DNA from 2 places in the Chromobacterium sp. INPA-IVC genome. Region 1 is predicted to be linked to the other one. Evidence: riboswitches for the same ligand, from Rfam matches in the RefSeq annotation. Region 1 holds a riboswitch; the other holds the start of a gene.

Region 1 (3,397 bases):
CCCAGTTCGGTCAGCGGCAGGTCGGTCAGGCCGATCAGCCGGCCGTCATGGTCGATATCGCCGTGGCGCAGCAGGGTCAGCGTGTAAGGGTTCATGCCGATTTGCCGCTGACGCCGGCTTCTGCGAAGGTGGCCATGCCGTTGTGCAGCTTCACCGCCAGCTGCAGCAGCGGCACGCATACCGCGGCGCCGGAGCCTTCGCCCAGGCGCATGCCCAGGTCCACCAGCGGCGGCAGTTGCAAGGCTTTCAGCGCCAGATCATGGCCGGATTCCGCCGAGCGGTGGCTGGCCAGCAGCCAGTCGTGCAGCGAGGGCTCCATGGTCTTGGCGCACAGCGCGGCGGCGCTGGCGATGAAGCCGTCCACCAGCGACGGCACGCCCAGCCGCGCGCCTTCCAGGTAAAAGCCGGCGATGGCGGCGATTTCCAGGCCGCCCAGCTCGGACAGCGTGTCCAGGCCGCTGAGGTTTTCCCAGGCTACCCGGGCCAATGCGGTCTTTACCGCGCGGTGCTTGTTGGCCAGGCCGGCGTCGTCGACGCCGGTGCCGCGGCCCACCACCAGCTCCGGCGCCGCGCCGGTCAGCCGGCAGATCAGCGCCGCCGAGGCGGTGGTGTTGCCTATGCCCATGTCGCCGGCGATCAGCAGATTGGCGCCGGCCTCCACCGCGCGGCGGGCGGCGGCGCGGCCGGCCTCTAGCGCGGCAGCTGTTTCATCGGCGCTCATCGCCGCCTGTTTGGCCAGGTTCTGGCTGCCGGGTCTCACCTTGGCGTGGACGATGGGCAGCGCGGCCACATCGCCGGCCACGCCCACGTCCACCACTTCCAGCCGCGCGTCCAGCGCGCGCGCCAGCACGCAGATGGCCGCGCCGCCGTTGGCGAAGTTGCGCACCATCTCGGTGGTGACCGCGGAGGGGAAGGCGGATACGCCCTCCGCCGTGACGCCGTGGTCGGCGGCGAACACGGTGATAGCCGGCCGCAGATCTTCCGGCTGGGCGCGGCCCTGCCAGGCGGCGAAGCGGCAGGCCAGTTCCTCTAGCTGTCCCAGGCTGCCGGGCGGCTTGGTCAGGATGGCCTGACGGGCGCGGGCGGCGTTGCGGGCGGAAAGATCCAGGGGTTTGCTGCTGTTCATGGTATGGGCCTGCTGCGGGAGCGGACGTGGGTCCGGATGATGAATGGGAACCGGCGCGCGGCGTCGGCTGGACTCTAAGCATATTACTGCTTGGCCGGTGCCGCCAAAAGTCCGGCGGGTTATAATCCGCCGATCAGCAGGTGTCCCGAGGCGCGCGGTCTTGCGCGCCGGGATGAAACGGGAAGCCGGTGAGAAACCGGCGCTGCCCCCGCAACGGTAAGGCCTGGCGCGCATGCGCCCAGGCGGCGCAAAGACCACTGTCCTCGGGACGGGAAGGCGCGCCGCCGGCAAGGCCCAGCCCGGAGACCGGCCTGCGCTGCCACTGGCCGGAAGCCGGTGGACCACTGGAGTATCGCGGGGAGGCGATTCGACAGGCGTTTCGGTTCTGCCGTGCCGTCCTTTGCTGCTGTTGTCCTCTTCGCACTCAACGTTGACCTTATCGTGAGTGTGTTTTCATGTTCAAGCTTCAAATCTGCGCCGCGCTGACGGCGCTGGCCTGTTCCAGCCTGGCCCTGGCCGACGGCGTCCCCCAGTTCGCCGGCGATCCGGTGATCGTGACGGCGAGCCGCATCGCGCAGCCGCTGTCCAAAACGCTGGCTGACGCCACCGTGATCACCCGAGATGAAATCGAGGAAAGCGGCGCGCAGACGCTGCAGCAGGTGTTGTCGCGCCAAGCCGCTGTGACCATCGCCAGCAACGGCGGTCCGGGAACGACTAGCAGCATTTTCATGCGCGGAACTAATTCCAATCATACGGTAGTGCTGGTGGACGGTATTCGCATTTCATCGGCGACATTGGGCACTACAGCTATTCAGAACATCCCGTTGGAACAGATTGAACGCATCGAAATCCTGCGTGGCCCGGCCTCCAGCCTGTATGGCGCCGACGCCATCGGCGGTGTGATCCAGATCTTCACCCGCAAGGGCGAGGGCGAGCCGCGCTTCAACGCCGGACTGGAGGTCGGCAGCCGCGGCACCGGCAAGCTGAGCGCCGGCGTCAGCGGCAAGGTCGACAATACGGCTTATAGCTTGCAACTGGGACATGAGCAGTCCGACGGTTTTTCCGCGACCAATCCGAAGAGTGCGAGCTACAACCCGGATCGGGATGGCTACGGTACCGATAGCTACAGCGCGAGCGTGACCCAGACGCTGGCCCGCGGCCATGATCTGACGCTGCGCTTGTTCCAGAGCTTTGCCAAAGCGGATATTGACCAGAACCCGGTTGGCCAGGATTGGATCCGGACTCGGTTGACCGGCCAGAGCATCGAATCGAAAAACCAGTTCTCCGATATCTGGACCAGCACGCTGCGGTTCAGCCACAGCCAGGATAAGCAGGAAGTCTTCAGCGATGCGGCAAACGGGCAGCGCAACAGCCTGTATCAAACTACGCAGAACGAATGGTTGTGGCAGAACGATCTGTCGACCGATTTCGGCAAATTCACGCTGGGCGCGACGCATGGAGATCAGAAAATCGACAGCGACAGCGTGTTCGCCAAGAGTACGCGCAATACCCATGCCGCGTTCCTGACCTACCAGCTGGATCTGGGCAAGCATTTGCTGCAGGCAAGCGTGAGGCGCGACCATGATGATCAGTTCGGCGGCAAGACCACCGGCAAACTCGATTACGGCTATCGATTCGCCGATGGCTGGCTGGCGAGGGCTGGCTATGGCACCGCTTACAAGGCCCCGTCGTTCAATGACTTGTATGCGCCATTCAGCGGCAATCCCGCTTTACAGCCCGAAAGCTCGCGCAACGCCGAACTGGCACTGCAGTACCGCAAGAATCAAAGCATGTTCAGTGCGACCTTGTTCCGCAACGACATCGACAAGATGATTGTCTGGGCGCCGTCACCGCTGTTCTCCAACGATTGGAGCCCGAGCAATTTGAACAAGGCAACGATTAAAGGGATGACCATCGAGGCGTCTACGGTTTGGCTGGATACCAATTGGGGGATGAACATCACATTGATGGATGCCCGCGATCAGGCGACTGGCAATTGGCTGTTGCGTCGTCCGCGCCAAAGCGCCAATTTCAATGCCAGTAAGGAATGGGGCTTGTGGACTTTCGGCGCCGAGCAGCAGATCGCTTCTCGACGGACTGATTCTTCCAATACGTCGTTGCATGGTTACGGTATCACTAATGCCTTTGCCAACTACCGCTTCGCCAAGAGCTGGACCGCGACAGCCCGCGTCGACAACCTGTTCGACCGCGAATACGAAACCGCTTATGGCTACAACACCGGCGGTCTGGGCGCCTTCATCGGCGTGCGTT
Region 2 (3,397 bases), 540 kb from region 1:
GGGTATCGGTCAGCATGCAGGCGGCGAGAGAAGAGTGAGGCGGGCTAAGTCTGGGCTAAGTCTGGGCTGCTAAGTTGAAATGGCATGATGCTGCGCGTGCGTCCCGCATCGCGCCGTTGCGCGTTCGAATCCTTTCGGGAGACACACCATGATGATCGCCTCTGTTTCCACCCAGGCCCCTCAAACACCTGCGGCCTCTCCGGCCGCATCGACGCAAGACGCCGCGCCGTCCGCCGCATCCGCGCCGCCATCTCAAGCTCAAATCCAGGCGCAGGCTGCCCCGCCTGTGGTGCAGGACAAAGTGACTATCAGCAATGCGGCGCGGGTTTTGCAGGAGGCTGCGGAAACCGTGGCCCAAACCGCCAAGGAGGCGCAGCACGGAGACCGGCAGGCTCAGCATAAGCTGGCGGCGGAAGAGGCGAGGCGGGCCGCGCATTGATTCGCCCGCCGGGTTGGTGGCGCGGAGCTGTCCGAGCGGGCGCTGAAACAAAACACCCTCGCCGGAGCGAGGGTGTCGAAGCAGGGGGGCTTGCGCTCAGTTGACCTGGAAGGCGCCGCGGCGATCCTCCAGCAGCCGTTCTCCAAAGTGGCCGAACAGCAGGCCGAGGCCGGTCCACAAGATCGCCTGGATGCCGAATGACGCCATCCGGAAGCGCCATAGCAGCACGGCGGAGAATTGTTCGGGAATCTCGTTCACCTCCGGCAGCAGCAGCTGGACGATCGCCACCAACAGGATGAAGACGGCGGCGGCGATCAGCGTCGCGTTCCAGGCGCCGAAACGGGAGATCAGCTTGCGCGCCAGGAACACGGCGACGGCCAGCGCGGCCAGCGACGCGGCTATCATCGCGAAGAACAGCGCGGTGCGGGAGTCGATGGTGCCGGGGTCGCCCACCGATGGCGGATTGGGCGGGTATTTGAGGAAGGGCACCAGCGCGAACGAAATGAAGCCTAGCAAAGCCATCAGCGCGGACATCGCGCGGGCGCGCAAGGCGCCGATGCGGCCGTAGGCGAAGGCGAAGGCCAGCGCGAACAGGCCGCCGACGGCGGTGCCGAACACGCCGACGCCGACGAACAGGCCGATGCCGGACTGCACGCCTCGGCTGACCAGCTCCGGCGTTTCGTCAGGGTGGCCGCCGTTCTTTACCAACTCCATTTTTTCTTCGAAGGCGATCGCGCGATCCACCTGGGGCTCGCCGACGACCTTGGCGAAGCCGAAGGCCAGCAGGCTGGCCAGAAAGCCCGCGATCATGCCGCGGGTCAGCAGACTTCTGATCATGATGGAGCCTTCGCGTCAGTGGCAGGGGAAGCCCAGCAGGTGCCGGCCGTCGTGGACGAACTCGTGCACATACATGCTGTTGAAGATGGCGGCGGCGCCTTCTTCCACGCCGACGAAGTAGATCGCCAGCAGCATCAGAATGCTGCCGAAGACTGCCCAGGGCAGCAGTTCGCGAATGGGGAGGGACACGGGCTGGATAGCCGGCGCCATGACGGGGCTTGCATGCATGAGATATCTCCTTGAGGATGACGCGTCCTGAAACGGATGGTTGGCTGGATGCGAAGGCCTGACTTTTCATGCCTGTCCGCATGGCGGATCAGGCTGATACACAGTGGCGCGACCGTGCCGGATTCGCACCGGCTTCCTCGCATCGAGACGATGTGGATTCTAGAGAGCCGAGAGAAAATGTCAAAGAACTTCAGGGCGTTTTGACGGAGAGCCAAAAGCATGACGAGCCGTATCACCCTGCTGTGCGTGCCGGCGAGCCGCGCGCTGCGCGCCGGCCATTTTCCGGCGGACGATCCCTTGGGGCCGGAAGCGCTGGAACGCGCGGCGGGCCTGGCCGACTCGCTGGGCCTGGCCGACCTGGTGCTTCGCAGCCCGGAGCGGTGCGCCCGGCAGACTGCCGACGCGCTGGGCCGCGCGGCGGAGGCGGAAACCGCGTTGCGGGAGGCGGAGTATGGCCGTTGGCGCGGCCTGTCTCTGAAGGCGGTCGCGGCGGCGGAGCCGGAGGCCTTGAGCGCATGGTTGTCTGACCTTGAATGTCCGGCGCCTGAAGGGGAGTCGCTGCAGGCGATGGTCGAGCGCGTCGGCCATTGGTTCGAACATTTTGGCTGGCCGGCCGGCCACGCCCTGGTCATCGCCCACGGCAGCGTCATCAAGGCGATTCTGTTGCGGGCGCTGAATTTGCCGCCGCAGGCGTATAGGCAGATCGACATCGCGCCGCTGGCCCGGATCGAATTGTCCCGGCGCCAGGATCTGTGGCGCTTGCGCTTGGGGAGCGATGACTCCGCATGATGGGGACAGGTTTGATCTTTGTGCGCTTGCCTGGCCGGCCGGCATGGTATCGTCGCGGAATGAAAGCCTTGCGCCGCGCTCTGTTGCTGATCTTGCTGCAGCTGTCCCTCTTTGCCGGAGGGACGGCGGCGGCGCATGCGCCGTTGACGGGCATGGCGTCGCCCGAGGCGTGCGCGGCGATGAGCGCGTCGCGTGATTGCGCCGGGATGGCCGCCAAGCCATCCGCGAAGCATGCGGCGATGAATGGCGCGGCGGCCTGCGGTTCGGTCGCTTGCGCGCAGGCCTGCCTGCCGCTGTTTATCAAAGCTTCTCTGCCCGAGATGGTTGTTTTGCCTTCCCGCAGCGTAAGAGTGGCGACGCAGCCTGTTTTGTCCCCTGGACCGGTCCCGCCGCCGCCGCTGCGCCCTCCCTTGTTTGTCCTGGTTTGAGCTTTTCCGCGCGCCGTCGAGCGCGCGATCGATCCGGACATTTAAACCAGGAGGGCACCATGCCCCAGTTGCGTCATTTTCTGTTTACGGCCGTCTTGGCCGCCGCCAGCGCGTCCGCGTTGGCCGCCGTTCCCGTCACTGTTTACAAGAGCCCGAGCTGCGGCTGCTGCGAGGCTTACATCGCTTATCTGAAACAGAACGGTTTTGCCGTTTCCGCCGTCAATCGCGACGATATGCAGCAGGTGAAAAGCCAGCTCGGCGTGACGCCGGGCATGGGCAGCTGCCACACCGCCAAGGTTGGCCGCTACGTGGTGGAAGGCCATGTGCCGGCGGCCGCCATCAAGCGGCTGCTGGCCGGCAATAGCAAGCTGGTCGGCATCGCGGTGCCCGGCATGCCGCTGAATTCACCAGGGATGGGCGAGACCAAGCCCGGCACGCTGCCGGTGTATGCGATGTCGGCGGATCAGAAGACTGGGGTGCTGTACGGCCGCTTCTAAGCGTTGAAACGAAAACCGCGCGCGCCGGTTTCGATGGCGCGCGCGGTTCGGCCTATCCTTACTTCATTTCCCAGTCGGTCACTTTCTGCACCGCCGCGTCGGCGTTTTTCAGATCGGTCTCGCCCTGGTTCAACAGCGTGCTCCATTGCTTGACGCGGTTCTTGCCGTTGGGCGGCTGG

What was found. A riboswitch is a leader RNA that binds a small molecule or an ion and turns the genes downstream of it on or off. The one in region 1 is predicted to bind cobalamin.
Region 2: it holds a riboswitch for cobalamin, as region 1 does, so the genes downstream of both, ACX17K_RS02885 (CbtB domain-containing protein) here and ACX17K_RS05365 (TonB-dependent receptor domain-containing protein) in region 1, are expected to answer to the same signal.

What each region holds. Positions count from the first base shown of each region.
Region 1 is NZ_JBTNLS010000002.1:542,660-546,056, reverse strand. It holds gene ACX17K_RS05375 (histidine phosphatase family protein) at 1-95, opposite strand, end outside; gene cobT (nicotinate-nucleotide--dimethylbenzimidazole phosphoribosyltransferase) at 92-1,126, opposite strand; cobalamin riboswitch at 1,248-1,455, shown strand; gene ACX17K_RS05365 (TonB-dependent receptor domain-containing protein) at 1,582-3,397, shown strand, end outside.
Region 2 is NZ_JBTNLS010000002.1:3,224-6,620, reverse strand. It holds gene ACX17K_RS02900 (ATP-binding protein) at 1-38, shown strand, start outside; gene ACX17K_RS02895 (hypothetical protein) at 149-439, shown strand; gene ACX17K_RS02890 (CbtA family protein) at 536-1,276, opposite strand; gene ACX17K_RS02885 (CbtB domain-containing protein) at 1,292-1,504, opposite strand; adenosylcobalamin (AdoCbl) riboswitch at 1,507-1,668, opposite strand; gene ACX17K_RS02880 (histidine phosphatase family protein) at 1,724-2,293, shown strand; gene ACX17K_RS02875 (hypothetical protein) at 2,353-2,721, shown strand; gene ACX17K_RS02870 (DUF411 domain-containing protein) at 2,781-3,218, shown strand; gene ACX17K_RS02865 (chitosanase) at 3,277-3,397, opposite strand, start outside.